DNA from 4 places in the Serratia odorifera genome. Region 1 is predicted to be linked to each of the others. Evidence: predicted binding sites of a transcription regulator. Region 1 holds the regulator's gene; each other region holds the start of a gene.

Region 1 (5,065 bases):
CACGGGCGTATGAAGTGGCTGGCAGTGGCCACTGGGTACACGCCGAGAAACCGGATGCGGTACTGCGTGCCATTCATCGCTTCATCGACCAGGCCTGACGGCCAGTTGGCGAAAAAACGCGCTAAAGATAACGGCTTAGCGCGTTTGCAACGCAGTAAAGCATTGTCGTTGCTCCATCTGCTGGGGTAATATGGCGCGCTATAATTTTGCCGCCGTCGCCAGCGTGGTGTAAAACGCCGGAATGGGGGCAAATTTGGGTTAGGTTTTATCGACCTGAACTGTATTAACCGAACCGTCCGGAAGCGTGAAACGCTTTTTGATGCAAACTCCCTTGCAGTACCGCTACCTATGGCAAAAGAACAAACGGATCGCACGACGCTGGATCTGTTCGCAGATGAACGCCGTCCGGGGCGCCCGAAAACCAACCCGCTATCCCGTGATGAACAGCTTAGAATCAATAAGCGGAATCAGCTACGGCGCGATAAAGTACGTGGTTTGCGGCGTGTGGAGCTGAAAATCAACGCGGATGCGGTGGACGCTCTGAACAAACTGGCGGAACAGCGTAATATCAGTCGCAGCGAGCTCATTGAGCAAATGCTGCTGGCGCAACTGGCGGAAGAACAGCCAGAACAATGATCTTATCAGCCGCACGCGCGGCGCGGCGTTAAGGATGACGCCGGATCAACTCCGCATTTTATTCTTCGGGCATCGCATAAACGCGATAAAACCCCGGGGCAAATTTCTGGCATGATACGCGTTTAGCGGTGGGAGCTGGCTCCTCACCATGGCGATATTTTAAACGATACCGGTGCGAAAGCCGGGCGTCGAGTATTGTAATTAATTGAATTTAAAGGTTATACGCGATATGGCTAACGTAGGCATTTTCTTTGGCAGCGACACCGGCAATACCGAAAACATTGCCAAGATGATCCAAAAACTTCTTCGTCAGAGCTTTGGCGACGATGTGGCTGAGGTGCATGACATTGCCAAAAGCAGCAAAGAAGATCTGGACGCATTCGACATTCTGCTGCTCGGTATCCCAACCTGGTATTACGGTGAAGCACAATGTGACTGGGACGACTTTTTCCCTACGCTGGAAGAAATAGACTTCAATGGCAAACTGGTCGCGCTGTTCGGCTGCGGCGATCAGGAAGATTACGCGGAATATTTCTGTGATGCGATGGGGACCATTCGTGACATCATCGAACCTCGCGGCGCAGCGATTGTCGGCCACTGGCCAACCAAAGGCTATCATTTCGAAGCCTCCAAGGGTCTGGCAGACGACGATCACTTTATCGGCCTGGCGATTGACGAAGATCGCCAACCCGAACTGACCGACGAACGCGTGCAGGGCTGGGTGGCGCAAATCAGCGCAGAGCTGAGCCTGGCAGACATCGTAGGTTAAGCAGCGGTTATTTCCCCGCCGTTCAAGGCCCTGCGAGACGCATGATTAACGCAGGGCCGTTATCGACATCACGGATTGAAGCGATAGAAGCTACAAAATTGTAACTTCCCCCCTCGTCACGGTAGACTGCGGTTCGGTTTATCCCACCCATCAAGATGTTACATGTGTGACATGTAACGGTGCGAATATATCTTTGTTAACAACCGGCGGTTTCCATTTAGGTCAACCGGTTCTATAATGAGACGCAATAAATTCTTTGTGCCGACCGATGCCATAGGCAAAAATGCCTCAACTTGATTAGCATAGTAACAGGACTGAATCCGCATGACTGACAACAATACCGCATTAAAGAAGGCCGGCTTAAAAGTCACGCTTCCGCGACTCAAAATCCTGGAAGTACTGCAAGATCCGGCTTGCCATCACGTCAGTGCGGAAGATTTGTACAAGAAACTGATTGATATGGGCGAAGAAATTGGTCTGGCGACGGTTTACCGCGTACTGAACCAATTTGACGACGCCGGGATTGTCACCCGTCATAATTTCGAAGGCGGCAAATCAGTATTCGAACTGACTCAGCAGCACCATCACGATCACCTGATTTGCCTGGACTGCGGCAAAGTGATCGAATTCAGCGATGAATCCATCGAAGCGCGTCAGCGTGACATTGCCAAACAGCACGGCATCAAACTCACCAACCACAGCCTGTACCTGTACGGTCATTGCGCCATCGGTGATTGCCGCGAAGACGATACGCTGCACGACAAAAAATAATGCTGATGCATTAATAAGCAAGGAACCGCCAGACGGCGGTTTTTTTATGCCTGTCAGACAGGCAAAAAAATCCCCGGACGCGCCGGGGAAATCATGTCACAAAAGATAACAATGCAGCGGCAAACCACCTCTTTCATCAGGGTATTACCCCCTCCACACCCCAAACGCCCCGCCGCCGACACGCAGCGAGGCATTGGTCACTACGCCTGCACCGGTTCCGCACGGCTAAAGCGCTTGCCGTCAGGGCTGACCGCGCGAATTTGCACCTCGCCGGCTACTGCCGGCTTGGCGCTGTCATCATAGCGTTGCCACTGTTTGCCACCGTCGGTGGAATACTCGATAGCCAGTCCCGGCAAAGCAATATTGGCCTCCAGCTTGCCGTTGACGATCCGCGCACCTGGCACCGGCAGGCGGTATTTTATCCCGCCTTTATCCAGCTTGCCCAACTCGCGCTGCCCCAGCAGGTTGGCAAACCGCAGCCAGTCCTGCTGCAACTTTTTGTCATCGACCAAGTGGGTTTCCCCGCCCTTGTATTCTCGACCTGCCTTATAGTCCTGTTCCCAGCTGGCACGGTGCCAGGCTCGTTCCGCCACCGACAGCGAGCGCGGGAACATCATATATTCCATTTGCGGATCGGTGCGCACCACTTCACTCCACAGCTGGGCGGAAAGGCCATAGGCGCCCGGCCACGGTTTATCGCTCTTGGCGGTGAAATAGTTGCCATCGCGATCCACCGACGTTTCAGCGTTCTGCGGCATGTTATCCGGTGCAAAGCTGAATATTTTGCGCTCATCACTGAAGCGGGTGCCCCAGTAATAGCCGCTTTCGTTTGGATTGACCTCATACGGGAAGTCCAGATAGACGTAGTCGGGGTTGGAAACCACCACTTCGTAACCCTTGTTGGCCCAGTCATTTACCGAATCGAACCCGCCCCAGTACAGGGTATCCCAGAAGTTGACGCCAACGCGCGCCGTGGCAAACGCCTTGGCGTCTTTGGCATCCTTCAAGCCATCCTGCCAGGCCTGCATTCTGTCGATGCCGTGCGCTTTAACCAGTTTGCTGACTTCCTGACCGAAGTAGCTCGGCAAGTGTTCCATGTCGGCAACCTTGCCCTGCTTGATCATCTGTTGGCAAACCTGCGACTTGGCCCACGGTTTGTCTTCTTTGCTCAGATCGAGCATGCCTTTGCCCGGTTCTGGCTGTTTGATGTCGGTATAACCGGCGCCCAGACGGATGTTCTTGGCTTCATCGCCGCCAAAGTGCCAGGTTTTCAGCGGTTGACCGGCTTCCTTATGCATTTGGGCAATTTCACCGATCACCTTGTCGACAAAGCGGGTTGATGAATCCAGGCACGGGTTCAGATAGCTCTGGCGATTGAAGAATTGCACCGAGGTAGTATTGGAGCTGTCGGTAGGATCCAGCAGACGGAACTCCTCGGCCTCTTTTTGCTTACCTTCGGCAAGCAGTTTCTTATAACGCGCTTCCATGGATATCACCGCCGCACGCGCGTGCGCCGGCATATCGACCTCCGGGATCACTTCAATCTGGCGTGCCTGGGCGTATTTGATGATGTCGATATAGTCCTGACGGCTGAAGAAACCACCGTAAACCTCTGGCCCCTGACCGTACTGCGGCAACAGGCAGGTTGTTTCGCTCAGGTCATGGCAGCGTTGGCCGCCGATCTCGGTCAGCTCCGGCAGGCCGGGGATCTCGATGCGCCAGCCTTCATCATCGGTCAGGTGGAAGTGGAACTTGTTCAGCTTATAGGCCGCCATCTGATCCAGCAGACGCAGCACCGCATCCTTGTGGTGGAAGTTGCGCGCAACGTCGAGGAACAGGCCACGGTATTCAAAGCGCGGCGCATCTTTAACATCCAGCGTGGCGATTTTCTTGTCGCCTGTGGTCGGGATCAGCGACAGAATCGATTGCAGGCCATGGAACACCCCAGCCTGATCGAAGCCGGTCACCACCGCCTGTTTGGCGCCGATCTGCAACTGATAGGCGCCTGCCACCGCCAGGTCGCCCTTGAAGGCGTTCGGCTTGATGTCGGTTTTAATCGGATAACCGCTGCGTGTCGGTGCCACCCCCAGCAGGGTAAAACGCTCACTGACCACATCCGCCGACGGTTTGGCCAGCGCACTCAGGTCCAGCGCCACGCCGTTGCTCAGATCCACGTCCTGGGCATGAACCTTGACGTCCATTGGCGTCGGGATGATTTGCCCGCGCAACGACGCCGTCGGCAGGGTTTTCAACTCGGCGTTTTTGACAAAGCGCGAGGCCGGCGTCATCAGAACGTTTTTATCGTCCTTGGTACGTTTCCATTGATCGCCGGTAAACGGTGCCACAAACTGATCCAGATCTTCGGTATCGGTATTGGCCAGCATTTTCGGTTTGGCGTCACCAGAGGTCGCATACCAGCGCGGCAGGAAGTCGGTTTTGAACAGTTGCCAATATTCCGTCACGATCGGAATTTCCACCGCTTTGCCAGCCGGGAAACCGCTGAAGGTTTCGCTTGGCACCAATTTATACAGATCGCCGGTCAGGTGAGAGATGGTGAACTGATCGTTGTCGACCTGCAGCGTCTGGCGTGGGCTGTGGAAGTAGATAACCCAGTCCTTGCCGGTGATATCTTGGCCGTCGTTGGCCAGCGTAATCAGGACCTTGTTGCACGATGCCCAGTCTGCGCCCAGCTTGGCGCAATCAACGCCATGTTCAGCCGCGCGATTGTCAACCATCTTGATATTCAGTTTCAACTGGCTCAGTTGATCCACCAGCTGTTGATCGGCCATGGCGCTGCCGATATTGCCGAACATGCCAACGCTGGCCGTTAATGCGGCAAGGGCACTCAATTTGAATATGTTCATCTTCGACCTCATCCGTAATCAGTGA
Region 2 (5,065 bases), on a different contig from region 1:
GTGTTCGGTTCGAAAAGGTGTTCGGCATTCAGGCTGACCAACCCGCCGTCACGCTCTTTTTCGTACGACATGTCAGCCAGAATGCCCACCCCCAAACCCAGTTCGACATAGGTCTTGATCACGTCGGAATCCTGGGCGCTGAGCGCAATGTCCGGCGTGAAACCGGCGGCCTTGAACGCGGCATCCAGTCGCGATCGGCCGGTAATGCCCTGGCGATAGGTAATCAGTGGCAGCGTGCTGAGCATTTCCAGCGTGACGTTGGCTTCGCGGGTCAAGGGATGGTCTTGCGGCACCAATATGGTGTGGTGCCAACGGTAATAGGGGAATGCCGCCAGCGATTCATCATTGATCAACCGTTCGCTGGCGATGCCGATATCGGCCTCCCCCGACGCCAGCATCGACACGATCTCCTCCGGACTGCCCTGATTCAGTACCACCCTGACGCGCGGATATAACGCACGAAACTCCTTAATCACGCCAGGCAAGCTGTAACGCGCCTGCGTATGGGTGGTTGCAATATGCAATTGTCCAGCATCGTTGCTGCTGAACACCTCCGCCAGCCGACGAATATTATTGGCATCATTAAGGATGCGCTCGGCCATCACCAGCAATTCCTTGCCCGGCTCGGTCATCCCCAACAGGCGTTTGCCGCGACGAATGAATATTTCAATGCCCAACTCCTCTTCCAACTCGCGAATATGTCGGCTGACTCCCGACTGCGAGGTAAATAACGTGTTGGCCACCTCGGTCAGGTTGTAATTGCGACGTGCCGACTCGCGAATAATTTTTAATTGTTGAAAGTTCATCTACTGCCCCTTTGGCCCCGAACGTTTTACTATTGATACGGAGACTGCGGGTCACTCACAAATAAGAAATTACCGTTAGTTATGCTTTTTGATGCTAAGGCTTTTTTTAAGCGATGCAAAATGGTCTTTGCTGGATAGCATTGGCTAAAAGGCGGGGAAATTAGACAGATAAATAACCACCAACGGCGTGTGGTTAATTAGTTTCACACTAACCGGTTATTAAATAGAATAAAGCGATATAACGCCTGGCGGGCGAACACATTCGCCAGCAGCATATTCAGGGTGGAACGCAGCGATGTATCTCATCATGCATCAGCTGCGCCAGGCGCGGACATCTTGCGCCAGTGGGCGACTAAAATCGGCGATTAGCCAAGCAGCCACCGCCTGCGTCAGGCTGATGCACTTTCACCGCGGGAACCCGTGGCATTTTGCTGCAACCATTCACGTACGGTATTCACCAGCTCGCCGATACGCTCATCTTGCATGCCGTGGTTCTTCAGCTCGTTGTCGAGCGCAAACAGATACTGGGCGTTGGACCCCAGCGGGCCACTGGCACAGGCGATCAGCGGCGCAATCACCTGATGATTGGTGTCTTGCTCGAACAGCGGATGCTGCGGATCCATGACAAATGCCAGTGCGGTAACAACCTGCCCATTCTCCAACGTCAACTCGCACCAGGTAGGCAAATAGCAACCGGTGAGCATTTCGCGCTTCCATAATAATTCCAGCTCTTCACGCAGTTTGTCTTCCGGCAGACGGAATGCCAGACCGGTGGTCTGCCCGCCCTCTTGCAGTGCCAGCATTCGCCCCGGCTGCAATTGCGTACCGCGCCCGGCGGTTAACCGCAGGCAAAAAGCGCGATGCCAGCCTTGCAGCGTGGCCGGCCGCACCTCTTCGGATTCGAACACCGGGTTCCACATCAACGAACCATAGCCAAAAATCCATACCGGACTGTTATCCGGACGTCGCGCCAGCGCACACTCCAGCGAAGCCAAACGCTGTTCCGGTGTCAGTAACAGCGACTCCTCTATCGTGCCGAAGGCGGTTTTGCAATCTGCATTGCGCAGAAAATCTCGCGTTAACACCTGCTGCAACCTCCCGAGCGACGGATTAAGTCACCCTTTACGCCACTGAATCTTTGAAAATACCATTTTCTGCCACGGAGTTTTATTAGTCCAATATTTAACCCGCGATAGAAAAGACATTATTCTTTTCTCTGAGAGTAAGCAAGTCTATCCCGCGCTTTATCCTGCAAAAGTATTTTCCCCTGAGGGCAATAATAGTAATTATGCACAAGTACGGCATGAAAATGCGTAGCAGGCGGGCTGATGTCCGGCGTAATGACAGATTATTGGCGGTACTCCCTGTGCCGCCCACACATTATTTTTTGTGCCAATGCTCGTCATCACCTTTGCGATAACTTTGTTTGACCGCCGACCATGCGACCTTATGCGCCGTTTCCTCCCGTGAGTCATCGCCGCGTCGATCATCTTTATCCTTATATTGATCCCATGCGCTATTAAACGCCTCTTTATAAATTTCCTGCGCATGGTCGGGTAATACATTCTTTACATTGTCAGGCAAGTCGCTGTTGCTTTTGTAAGGCATGGCTCTCCTCCTGCGTGGTGGTTAAATAGGCAAGTTTAGCTGAACATGCCAGCGCCCTCCATTGGCAAACGATTCTCATTATCAATCAACGTGATATACTGGCGGCAAAAAGATCAACAGGAGAACACCGTGACCACTGAAGCCCCTCGCAACCGAGCCCCTTATCTGATTAGCGTCGCCGGCGTGCAAGACATCACCCCGCATCTGCGTCGCATCACTTTTCATGCCGAGGATTTACAGTTCTATCCGGCCAACGCCGCCGCTGCGCATATCAAGGTGTTCCTGCCACGCCAGGGACAAACGCAGCCGGATTTGCCACGCCTGACGCCCAATGGTCCACAATGGGCTGACGATGCCATCCGTCCGTTGGTACGTACCTATTCGGTGCGCGCGGTACGCCCGGAATCACAGGAAATAGACATCGAATTCGCTCTGCACGATCACCAGGGCCCGGCGGTGCAATTTGCTCGCGCCGCGAAAGTCGGCGATAAAATCGGTATCAGCAATCCCGGCGGGCCCAAGCCGATGCTGCCGGAGGCTGATTTTTACTGCCTGGCGGGCGACCCCTCCTCACTGCCGGCGATTGCCGCCCTGCTGGAAAACCTCGCACCTCGCGCGCAAGGCCATGCGTTTATCCGCGTCGACAGTAGCGCTGATGTGATCGATCTGAAAAAACCGGCGGGTGTTGAACTGAGCTGGATTATCGGCGGCACCGACAAAACCGCCGAATTAATTAGCCAGTTCTGCGCGCTGCCACAGCCAGAGAGCGCGACACATTTCTGGCTGGCCGGCGAAGACCGACTGGTGGTCGAACTGCGCCGCTACCTGCGCCGCGAACGCCAGTGCGAGCGTAATCAGCTGTATGCGGTTCCTTACTGGCGTGAAGGGTTAAATGAAGAGGGATATCATGAAAAACGCCATGAAATAATGGATAACATTGATGACTAAGCAAGATAATCTCCTTTAACTACCAATAGCATGCAGAGTTTGCCATGCTTTTTACCGTACAGATAAAATAAAACTCATTAGTTGCGTAAAAGTAAGTAAATAAAACCGCCTTAATGGCGGTTTTTTTGTTACCCTGATCGCATAAAGCCGCACCGGCTTAGCCAGTAAAATCAGAATTTCACAACACCACAACACGCAGCCCGCCGGATGTGTTCTATTATGAAGTACTTTCTGGATACGCAACATCGCCGGCGGTGCAGGCGATCGGCGCGGCCGGGAGCCTGCAGTTAAAGAAAGGAGATATACCAAAATGAAGTCGCAACACGACCCAGGCCGCTCAAAATCACGCCACAGTGAATATTCCCTGCTGTTCCCGATTGCCGCTCTGGTCGTTTTAAATATGTGGAGCAGCACCAGCAATTTCCCGCTGATCGTCGCCATCAACGTTCTGGCGCTGGTCGGTATCCTGAGCAGCGCATTCAGCGTAGTGCGCCATGCCGACGTGCTGGCCCACCGGCTGGGTGAACCCTACGGCTCGCTGATCCTCAGTCTGTCGGTCGTGATCCTTGAAGTCAGCCTGATTTCCGCGCTGATGGCCACCGGCGACGCCGCACCGGCGCTGATGCGCGACACGCTGTATTCCATCATCATGATCGTCACCGCCGGCCTGGTGGGCGTTGCCCTGCTGCTGGGTGGCAGAAAGTTCGCGACCCAATACGTCAATCTGGGCGGTATCAAACAGTATCTGATGGCCATTTTCCCACTGGCGGTGATCGTGCTGGTACTGCCGAGCGCCTTGCCTGGCGGCAATTTCAGCATTGGCCAATCGCTGCTGGTGGCGATGATTTCGGCTGCCATGTACGGCGTTTTCCTGCTGATTCAGACCAAAACGCACCAGAGTCTGTTTGTTTATGAGCATGAAGACGACGATGGCGACCCGCACCACGGCAAACCCTCTTCGCATAGCAGCCTGTGGCATGCCAGTTGGCTGATCGTGCATCTGGTGGCGGTTATCGCAGTGACCAAATTCAACGCCGGACCGCTGGAAGGACTGCTGAACAAACTGAACGCGCCAACGCAGTTCACCGGCTTCCTGGTGGCGTTGCTGATCCTGTCGCCGGAAGGTCTCGGTGCCCTGCGTGCAGTGCTCAACAACCAGGTACAACGCGCCATGAATCTGTTCTTTGGCTCGGTGCTGGCAACCATTTCCCTCACCGTACCGGCGGTGACCATTATCGCCACCCTGACTGGCCAGACGCTGATTTTCGGCCTGCAACCGCCGCATATGGTGGTAATGCTGACGGTGCTGATCCTGTGCCAGATTTCGTTTTCCACCGGTCGTACCAACGTACTGAACGGCACTGCGCACCTGGCGCTGTTCGCCGCCTATATGATGACCATCTTCGCCTGACGCTCAACCGAGGCTGTGTGGGCGCACGCGCTGCGCCCCGCTATCACAACGCGAAGAAGATCCCGGCAGCAATGCCACCAAACAATAGCCATTTAATGATGTAATACAGCGTCTTGTTCCACGCTTTAAGACGTTTGCCAACCTTGCGAATGGCGTAAATGTATTTAAATATCTTATTGACGCCGCCGGTGCGATCGCCCTGTTCGTTGGGTGCCGTGGCGGCACTCATCAGGTTACGGCCCAACCAATGGTTAACCCACTGCGTCCAGCGATAGCGCATTGGCCGTTCAAT
Region 3 (5,065 bases), on a different contig from region 1:
TGCCAGCGCCATACATCGCCGAAGGTGGTGCCAAGCACCGCCAACCAGACATCGGGCCGGTAGGTATCTGCCCAACCGTCGCCCATCTGCCCGGCCTGCACCGCCACCATCGCCAGCGCCGAAAGCGCGGCAGTGAGCGTCGAGACGATCAACAGTGGGCGTACATCGCGGGAAAGTAATGGAGCAAGGCGCTGCGGCGACAACAAGGCGGTGAATAGGCTGATACCAAACATCAGCATCACCGCCACAAAGTGCACCAAGCGACACAGGACAAACAGAGTCGCTAATGTCATCGGTTATTTTACGGTGAAGCTGTATTGACCTTTGGTTTTGTGACCATCAACCGACACCACGTGCCAGCTGACCTGATATTTCCCGGCCGACAGCTGGCCTTCGATTGGCACGTTGAGCTGGGTGTTATTGTTGGGGTCAAGACTCAGCTTACCGGTTTTCACTTCACCGTTATCTGGCCCGGTGATTTTCACACCGCTAAAGTTGGGTTCAATGCCCTCAGAGAAACTGAGGGTCAGCGCCTGTGGCGCCGGGCTGACGGCGGCGTCTGCGGCCGGCGTTTGCACTTTCAGATGCGCATGAGCCAATGCCTGCTGCGATGACAAACCGACAAACAGCACCAACAATGTGGAAAGCAGGCGATAAGAGGAGCGAATTTTACCGATCATAACGGCGTCCTTAATGTAAATGATAAGGTAATCAGGGTCAGAACCGAGGCCATCCCTGTAACATAGCGGGACAAATGATAACCATGCCCCCGCGGCAAGTCGAGCGCATCACTGCCATTTTGCGATCGCGTAGCACGTATCGCTGGGTAACCCGGCTAAATGCAGGGTATAAAAAAACCGCGTTCTGCAAACAGAAACGCGGTTTTTGACGGGCTGACCAATCAGCCCTGGCCGTGATTGCCTTCAGCCGCCGCGCCCATTTTCTTCAGGTCTTTATCGATGAAGAACAGCGCCTTGCCACTGTTACCCACCAGAGCCAGTTTATCCAGCACCGATTTGAACAGTTTCTCTTCTTCGTGCTGTTCGGCGACATACCATTGCAGGAAGTTGAAGGTAGAGTAATCGCGGGTGGTCATTGCCACGTGCGCCAGTTCATTGATCTGACGGGTGATCAGCTGTTCGTGCTCATAGGTTTGCTGGAATACGTCGGCCAGCGATGCAAACTCAATCGGTGGCGCCGCAATGGTGCCCAGCAATGGCAGCGAACCGGTATCGCTCAGGTAATCAAACAGACGCTGCATATGCTGCATCTCTTCCTGAGAATGCTCCTTCAAAAAGGCCGCTGCACCTTCGAAGCCTTTGTCGCTGCACCATGCGCTCATTTGCAAATACAGGTTGGCAGAATAAAACTCCAGATTGAGTTGTTCATTTAACTGTTTTGCCATCTCTTGCGTCAGCATAAGTTTTCCTTTTAATTTTTGCAGGCCATTATTTAAATTTTCCGCATTATGCCCCGGGAAGAACAAAATAAAAACAGTTGATTTACATCTCAGGACAATTAATTTTTAAATACTTAAATATCAATAACATAAAATAAAAATTCTGACAGCCATGAAAATAAATATGATAACCATTTACATCTCTAGAAATAATTAAAAGCGAATCATTCTTATTTAAATTAATAAATACATTCCGGTAATCCGATGACAAGAATAACGGCAGTGTATGAATGCCGTGACTCTCCATGGTTTTCGAGGCTTGCCAAGCGCCCTGGAGTGGATTACCTTCTGCGCTGTTTGCATGCGGTAACGGTAAGGAGAACAGCGTGGGATACAATCTGGCAGAGCTTTCCAAAGATGAAATGGATAAGGTGAACGTGGATTTGGCCGCCTCTGGCGTGGCATTTAAAGAACGCTACAATATGCCGGTGATCCCTGAGGTGGTGGAACGCGAGCAGCCGGCACATTTGCGTGATTACTTCCGCGAGCGCGTGGCGCACTACCGTATGGAGTCACACAAGTTTTCTCGTCTGCCCTATGAACCGAAAATGAAATAGCGGCAAATGACGGGCGCGTTATACGCCGCCCGTTGCTTCACCGCCGGTGGCCAGGCATTACGTGCCGGCAAAGTTGTCGGTTGCCAGCATCAACTGATGCAATATGCCTGGCTCATCAAATGAGTGACCCGCTCCTTCGACAATATGCAGTTGCGCCTCTGGCCAGGCTTTGGCCAGGTCCCAGGCGTTTTGTACCTGACAGGCCATATCATAGCGCCCGTGGACAATCACCGCCGGAATATGGCGAATCAATGACACGTCGCGCAATAGCTGATCGTCACTGTCGAGGAAACCAAGATGGGTGAAATAGTGATTTTCGATGCGTGCAAATGCCAACGCGAAATCGTCCTCGCCAAACGACGCGGATTCTTTGCTTGGCAGCAGAGTAACGGTTTCCCCTTCCCATACGCTCCACAGCTTGGCGGCTTCCAGCTGCACCTCAGGATCCGATGAGGTCAACCGTTGACGGTAGGCGGCGATCACGTCCTTGCGCTCTTCCTCGGACAAGATCGACAGCACTCGCTCCCATTTTTCCGGGAAGAAACGTGACGCCCCGTCCTGGTAGTACCACAGCAGCTCTTGGCGACGCAGCGTGAAGATGCCGCGCAGCACCATTTCGCTGACGCGCTGCGGATGCCGTTGAGCATAGGCCAGCGCCAGGGTTGAACCCCATGAACCGCCGAACACCAGCCACTGCTCCACGCCGGCCATTTCACGCAGACGCTCGATATCGGCCACCAGGTGCCAGGTGGTGTTGTTGTCCAGGCTAGCATGAGGACGGGAACGGCCGCAGCCACGCTGATCGAACAACAGCACTTTATAACGTTGCGGATCGAACAGCTGACGATGATGGGGAGAAATGCCACCACCCGGGCCGCCGTGGATAAACACTGCCGGCTTGCCGTTGGGATTACCGCTTAATTCCCAGTAGATCCGGTGGCCATCCCCAGTATCCAGCCAACCGCTGTCATACGCTGCCAACGGTGGGTACAAACCTCGTAATTGTTCCATGGCGCTTCCGTCTCTTGGTGAGTTATGACTCCATCAAAGCCCAAGCGCTGCATCAGGTCAACGGCAAAACCCGAAAACTCCCACCGTTACCGGGTCCGGCGCGTTCGATTGCTTAAAATCAATACGACTTGCTTTACTTTACGCCACTGAGTGACGCTCAGACGCGGTAAAAGGTGATTGGCAGCGCTGCTGGCTGCCGTTAAGCTAGTGGGGATAATTTCGCGAGGACAGCATGACGTTACGAGTAATAGATACCGAAACCTGCGGGTTGGACGGCGGTATTGTCGAGGTGGCCTCGATAGATATCATCGATGGCCAGCTCGCCAATCCGATGAGCGATCTGGTGTGCCCAGACCGGCCAATCGGCATCGAAGCGATGGCGATTCACCATATCACCGAAGCGATGGTGGAAGACAAGCCACGTATCGCCGTCGCTATCGGCCGTTATATGGGGAGCGAATATTACGTGGCGCATAATGCCGCCTTCGATCGCGGCGTTTTGCCGGAAATGAACGGCCGCTGGATCTGTACCGTCAAGCTGGCGCGTGCGCTCTACCCCGGTATCAAATACGGTAATCAATATTTGCGTTATGCACTGAATCTCGAGGTACAGCTGCCGCAGGACACCACGCTGTATCCGCATCGCGCGCTGTATGACTGCTACGTCACCGCCGCACTGTTGCAGCGCATCATCAAGGACTCAGGCTGGTCAGCGGAAGAAATGGCCAACATTACCGAACAGCCGGTGCTGTTAAAAACCTTCAAGTTCGGTAAGTATCGCGGCCAGCCGATCGATCGCATCGCCCAGGAAGATCCTGGCTATCTGCGCTGGATGCTGAAGTCGATTACCGACCTCAGCCCAGACATGAAGCACACGCTGAAGTACTATCTGGTAGGATAACTATGCGGGCAACCCTTGCTGCCCGCATTGACGTTACTCCGCCAGCGACAGGATAAAAGCATACTCCAGCGCAATGTCTTCGTAGGCTTTGAAACGGCCGGATTTCCCACCATGCCCGGAATCCATATCGGTGTGCAGCAATAGCTGGCGGTCATCGGTTTTCAGATCGCGCAGTTTTGCCACCCACTTGGCCGGCTCCCAATACTGCACCTGTGAATCATGCAAACCGGTGGTGACCAGCATATGCGGGTAATCCTGCGCGCTGACGCGATCGTAGGGGCTGTACTGTTTAATGTAATCGTAATACGGCTTTTGGTTGGGGTTGCCCCATTCGTCGTATTCACCGGTGGTCAGTGGAATGGATTCATCAAGCATGGTGGTCACCACGTCGACGAAGGGAACCTGCGCCACGATACCATGGTATAGCGTCGGTGCCTGATTGATCACCGCGCCCATCAGCAGACCACCGGCGCTGCCGCCCATGGCAAATACCCGCTTGGCATCACCATAACCCTGCTCTATCAGGCTGTGGGTGACGTCAATAAAATCATTGAAGGTGTTCTGCTTGTTGAACAGCTTGCCATCTTCATACCACAGTTGCCCCAATTCACCGCCGCCGCGAATGTGCGCCAGCGCAAAGACAAAACCGCGATCCAGCAGGCTCAGGCGACTGCCGCTGAACGCCGGATCCATGCTGCTGCCGTACGAGCCGTAGCCGTAAACCAGCAGCGGATTGCCAGCACGGGCAAATTTGTCAGCGCGATACACCAGCGATACCGGCACCTCAACCCCGTCACGCGCCGTTACCCACACCCGCTCGCTGCGGTAATTTTCCGGCGTGAAGTTCTTCACTTCCTGCTGTTTGAGCATCACCCGTTCGCCGCTGTCGAGATCCAGTTGATACAAGGTCGTCGGCGTGGTCATCGACGAATAGCCATAGCGCAGCAGCGCGGTTTCCGGCTCCGGATTATAAGCCAGCCAGGTGACATAAGTGGGATCGTCGAACGCAATGCGTTTTTCTTCGCCGCTGTTCCAATGAATCTGTCGCAGTTGGGTCAAGCCAGCCGCTCGCTCCTCCACCACCAGCCAGTCGCGGAACAGGTTAAAGCCCTCCAGCATCACCTCGCTGCGCGGCGC
Region 4 (5,065 bases), on a different contig from region 1:
TTGGCTTCCATCGCCCAGCGGAAACCCACCGGATGCGCTTCGGCCGCGTTACCGCCCATGACGATAACCAGATTCGCGTTCTTGATATCAACCCAGTGGTTGGTCATCGCACCGCGACCAAATGTTGGAGCAAGACTTGCTACCGTTGGTCCGTGTCAGACACGCGCCTGGTTGTCTACGGCAAGCATGCCGAGAGCGCGACTAAATTTTTGCGTTAAATAACCGGTTTCGTTGCTCGATGCCGATGCGCACAGCATACCGGTGCTCAACCAGCGGTTGACGGTCACGCCCTGCTCGTTTTTGGCGATGAAGTTGGCGTCACGGTCTTCCTTCATCAGTTTGGCGATGCGGGTGAACGCGTCATCCCAACTGATGCGCTGCCATTTGTCGGAACCTGGCGCACGGTATTCGGGGTATTCAAGTCGGCTTTCGCTGTGGATGAAATCCACCAGACCTGCGCCTTTCGGGCAAAGCGCGCCGCGGTTGACCGGATGATCCGGATCCCCTTCGATATGGAAAATGCTTTGTTTGGCGTTTTTGGCGCCATCGCCAAGGCTGTACATCAACAGCCCGCAGCCGACGGAACAATACGTACAGGTATTACGGGTTTCACGGGCGCGCAACAGTTTGTACTGCCGCGTTTCCGCCAGCGCCAGTTCCGGGGTAAACCCCAAAGCGGCTACCGTCGTTCCTGCCATACCGCCAGCGCAGATCTTAAAGAACTGCCTTCTGCTGACCTGCATGGGGATCTCCTTTCTCTATCGCGATTGTCACATTGTTTCGAATGCGCTTTCCCCGCCGAAGCGTGAAGCGCTAAAATAACCGTTGTTATATTTATAACGATACAACCGCCACATATTACCATACGGTAACTGTGGTTGTTACAAACAGGTGCCAGTAAAGTGAACAATATAGACCCAGAGCAGCAAACAAATGCGATCGCGCTCACAGGTGTGAGCCGCACTGCGGTATTTCAACGCGGTCAGTTGGCTACTGCCCAACAGGACTGGCTGGCAGAAGAAGTGCCGGTGGCTCTGGTCTATAACGGTATTTCGCACGTAGTGATGATGTGTTCTCCCAAGGATCTCGAGGCGTTCGCCCTGGGATTCTCGCTGTCGGAAGGCATCATCGCGTCACCGCGCGACATTTACAGTATAGAGATTAATCAGGTGTGTAACGGACTGGAAGTGGATATCGCGCTTTCCAGTCGCCGTTTCGCCGAGCTCAAGCAGCGCCGTCGTGCGTTGGCCGGCCGCACCGGCTGCGGCGTGTGTGGTATCGAACAGTTGGCGGACATCTATCGCCCCATCCCGCCGCTGCCGTTCAGTCAGCGCTTCTCGCTGGCCAATCTTGACCGCGCGCTGGCACAGTTACGCCAGGTGCAACAAGTCGGTCAACTGACCGGCTGTACCCACGCCGCCAGCTGGATCACGCCGCAGGGCGAGATGCTGGGCGGCTGTGAAGACATTGGCCGCCACGTGGCGCTCGACAAACTGCTCGGCGTGCGTGCCGGGCAGGGCTGGCAGCACGGCGCGGTACTGGCCTCCAGCCGCGCCAGTTACGAAATGGTACAAAAAACCGCCATGTGCGGCGTGGAAATCTTATTCGTTGTTTCTGCTGCCACTTCTTTGGCGGTAGAGATCGCCGAACGCAGCAATCTAACGCTGGTCGGATTCAGCCGCACCGGCCGCGCCACGGTGTTTAGCCATCCGCAGCGTATCGTTGATTAAAACAAAACCACACAAATCATCAGGCATTGATAATCATTTTCAATATCATTTAATTAACTATAATGATCCGACTGCTTACGCGGTGCTTACAACCTTGCGCCGCCCAACAACACTGGAGACGATGATCATGAGTTATTCACTGCCATCACTGCCGTACGCTTACGACGCACTGGAACCGCACTTTGACAAGCAGACGATGGAAATCCATCACACCAAACACCATCAGACCTACGTCAACAACGCCAACACCGTGCTGGAAGCATACCCTGAGCTGGCTTCGCTGAGCGTTGAAGAGCTGATCCAGGATCTGGACAAAGTGCCAGCCGACAAGCGCACTTTCATGCGTAACAACGCAGGCGGCCACGCTAACCATAGCCTGTTCTGGAAAGGCCTGAAAACCGGCACCACCCTGTCTGGCGATCTGAAGGCGGCCATCGAGCGCGACTTCGGCAGCGTTGAGAAATTCCAGGAAGAGTTCGAAAAAGCCGCTGCAACCCGTTTCGGTTCCGGTTGGGCCTGGCTGGTGCTGAAAGGCGACAAACTGGCGGTTGTTTCCACCGCTAACCAGGACAGCCCGCTGATGGGCGAAGCGGTTGCCGGCGCATCCGGTTTCCCTATCGTCGGTCTGGACGTGTGGGAACACGCTTACTACCTGAAGTATCAGAACAAACGTCCTGATTACATCAAGGCATTCTGGAACGTGGTTAACTGGGACGAAGCAGCAGCACGCTTCGCGGCGAAGAAGTAATTCGCGCCACGCCCTGTCGATGCCCGCTTAACGCGGGCATTTTTTTGCCTGGCGTTCGCCAGAATACCCCCCGCATGCTGCCCAGCTCAGGGCGATTAAATTTGCGCGGCGAGCGTAAAAGGCGCGCATAAAAACCGCCAGTCAGGCTATGCTGTTTTCCTGACAACTTTACCCCACCGCCAGCGCATTTCAGCCCCAGCGCCGGACGCCGGGTAAGCGAAACGGAGGCGCTATGCATCACCCTGAAGTTTATATCGGCCAGATCCAACCCTATGACGGCGGACGCCCCAGCGCGATCGCCAAACGCCAGGTGGACGGCGCCGTCAAGCTGACGCCGCTCGGCCTGGAAGGCGATCAACAGGCAGAAAAAAGCTTTCACGGCGGCCCGGATCGCGCGCTGTGCCACTACCCGCGCGAACATTACGCCCACTGGCGCGAACAGTTCCCGGCGCAGGCCGATCTGTTCAGCGCGCCGGCGTTCGGCGAAAACCTGTCCACCGCAGGCCTGACCGAACACCAGGTGTTTATGGGCGATATCTTCCGCTGGGGCGAGGCATTGATTCAGGTGACCCAGCCGCGCTCGCCGTGCTTCAAACTCAACTATCATTTCGCTATTGACGATCTGTCGGTGCTGATGCAGCACAGTGGCCGCTGCGGCTGGCTATACCGGGTTATTTCCCCCGGGCTGGTCAGCAGCGATCGTCCGCTGGAGCTGGTGACGCGCAACAGCGAGGTGTCGGTGGCCGAGGCCATTGGCATCGCCTGGCACATGCCGTTTGACGAAGAACAGTATCGCCGTTTACTGTCGGTCGCCGGGCTGTCCGCCAGCTGGAGCAAAACCCTGCTGCTGCGTATCAGCGAAGGCAAGATCGAAGACTTTGACCGCCGCCTGCTGGGCCGCTGAATCATCATGGCAGGAGAAGATATGACACAATCCATTCACCACGCCGCAGCCACCGGTTACCAGAGTAACGCTGACCGCTACGTCAAGGGGCGGCCGGGCTACCCGGCGGAGATCGCCGACTGGCTGCGTAACGACATCGGCCTGCAGGCCGGTAAAACGGTAATCGATCTGGGTGCCGGTACCGGTAAATTCACGCCACGCCTGCTGGATAGCGGGGCAGAGGTGATTGCCGTCGAGCCGATCGCACCGATGCTCGACAGGCTCGCCGCGGCGCTGCCGCAGGTAAAAACGCTGGCGGCCACCGCCGATGCCCTGCCGCTAGCGGATGAATCCGTCGATGCGGTGGTCTGCGCCCAGTCGTTCCACTGGTTCGCGACGCCACAGGCGCTGGCTGAAATCCAGCGCATCCTCAAACCCGGCGGCAAGCTCGGCCTGGTGTGGAATTCGCGCGATGCGCGCGTCAGTTGGGTGCGCAAATTGAATCAGATCGTCGACCGCTACCAGGGCGATGCACCGCGCTTTTATACCGGTGAATGGCGCCGGCTGTTCCCCGGCAAAGGGTTCGCGCCGCTGCATGAACAAGCCTTTATGTTTGGCCACCACGGTGCGGTCGAGGACGTGCTGTATAATCGCGTTCGCTCAACCAGCTTTATCGCCGCGTTGCCGCAGGCACAGCAAGAGCAGGTGATCGAACAGGTTCGCCAACTGGTGGCGCAGCAAGAGGAATTGCACGGGCAGGAGAAGATCACCGTACCGTATCAAACCAAGGCGTTTGTTACTCACAAGCTCGGTTAACGGCGGTGACGGCATTCGGCAGCGGGGGGAGCAACTCTCCCCGCTGCATAGGGTATCAGAAGGCTTTTTTCGCGTAGCCGGTGACCACTTTCAAACCCATTTCACGGCCCAGCGCGGTCATCGGGTGCACCACCACCAGACCGCGTGCGCTTTTCTTCAGCGCGCCCATATCGGCCTGCTCTTTCTTGGTGATTTCACGGCTGAACGGCAACTGCTGCAGCTTCTGCGCTTCGTTGCTCAGCTTCTCGACGCGCACGTTCTTCAGACGCTCGATTTCCGCCGCCAGTTTGTCTTTTTCTTTTTGATGTTGCGCAATCAGATCCGGATTGCCCTGTTGGATCACATTAGCGTCTTTATGGTTCAGTGCGTCCAGCAGGTCGCTAAGGCGCTTGATCTCTGCCTTTTCTTTCTCTTTCATGGTCTCTGCCTGGGGTGCCGCAATCGGCACGTTAAAAAGGAATTTGCTGCATTGTAGCAAAATGCGCGCACAGTTACTCGCCTGCTGCGATCCCCGGCGGCAGACCGCTCATCTCGCAGGCCTTGGCGCCAACCCGCGCCAGCGCATGGCTGTAGCGCGCATTGAACGGATAACAGCAAGAAAGCCGCAGTCCGTTACGGTAACGCCCGCTCGGTGAATACAGCGTGCCCGGCGTCAGGCAGATTTGCTCTTTCAGCAACTGGTGAAACAGCCGTTCGCTGTCCACCCCCGGCGGGAATTCCACCCAGAAGACAAATCCGCCGGCTGGCTGGGTTGCCAGCGTGCCGCGCGGAAAGTGGCGGGCAATCAGCGCGCGCGCCTCATCCAGCTGCGCGGCGTAGCGTTTGCGCAAATTGCGCAGATGATGATCGTAGCCGCCATTTTCCAGGAACGTCGCCAGCGTTTCGCAC

The links. The regulator Fur, encoded in region 1, represses iron uptake genes when iron is present. The targets are predictions, from matches to a motif close to ATAATAATGAGAACNACTATCAA.
Region 2: a site for Fur is predicted at 2,477-2,499, ahead of ACCC84_RS02240 (siderophore-interacting protein). Genes of this name have one in related genera too.
Region 3: a site for Fur is predicted at 1,578-1,600, ahead of ftnA (non-heme ferritin). Genes of this name have one in related genera too.
Region 4: a site for Fur is predicted at 1,757-1,779, ahead of sodA (superoxide dismutase [Mn]). Genes of this name have one in related genera too.

The regions. Positions count from the first base shown of each region.
Region 1 is NZ_JBGMUT010000005.1:255,844-260,908, reverse strand. It holds gene ybfF (esterase) at 1-98, shown strand, start outside; gene ybfE (LexA regulated protein) at 349-636, shown strand; gene fldA (flavodoxin FldA) at 866-1,405, shown strand; gene fur (ferric iron uptake transcriptional regulator) at 1,730-2,176, shown strand; gene ACCC84_RS15390 (beta-N-acetylhexosaminidase) at 2,377-5,040, opposite strand; gene chiQ (ChiQ/YbfN family lipoprotein) at 5,059-5,065, opposite strand, start outside.
Region 2 is NZ_JBGMUT010000001.1:493,300-498,364, reverse strand. It holds gene cbl (HTH-type transcriptional regulator Cbl) at 1-806, opposite strand, end outside; gene ACCC84_RS02250 (gamma-glutamylcyclotransferase) at 1,196-1,891, opposite strand; gene chaB (putative cation transport regulator ChaB) at 2,187-2,414, opposite strand; gene ACCC84_RS02240 (siderophore-interacting protein) at 2,544-3,362, shown strand; gene chaA (sodium-potassium/proton antiporter ChaA) at 3,673-4,773, shown strand; gene lpxO (lipid A hydroxylase LpxO) at 4,817-5,065, opposite strand, start outside.
Region 3 is NZ_JBGMUT010000002.1:727,013-732,077, reverse strand. It holds gene copD (copper homeostasis membrane protein CopD) at 1-293, opposite strand, end outside; gene yobA (CopC domain-containing protein YobA) at 297-680, opposite strand; gene ftnA (non-heme ferritin) at 902-1,420, opposite strand; gene ACCC84_RS09525 (DNA polymerase III subunit theta) at 1,786-2,016, shown strand; gene pip (prolyl aminopeptidase) at 2,074-3,027, opposite strand; gene exoX (exodeoxyribonuclease X) at 3,260-3,928, shown strand; gene ACCC84_RS09510 (S9 family peptidase) at 3,962-5,065, opposite strand, start outside.
Region 4 is NZ_JBGMUT010000006.1:101,023-106,087, reverse strand. It holds gene fdnG (formate dehydrogenase-N subunit alpha) at 1-743, opposite strand, end outside; gene fdhD (formate dehydrogenase accessory sulfurtransferase FdhD) at 912-1,730, shown strand; gene sodA (superoxide dismutase [Mn]) at 1,858-2,478, shown strand; gene yiiM (6-hydroxyaminopurine reductase) at 2,711-3,382, shown strand; gene ACCC84_RS16115 (class I SAM-dependent methyltransferase) at 3,404-4,177, shown strand; gene ACCC84_RS16110 (YibL family ribosome-associated protein) at 4,233-4,595, opposite strand; gene ACCC84_RS16105 (aminotransferase-like domain-containing protein) at 4,669-5,065, opposite strand, start outside.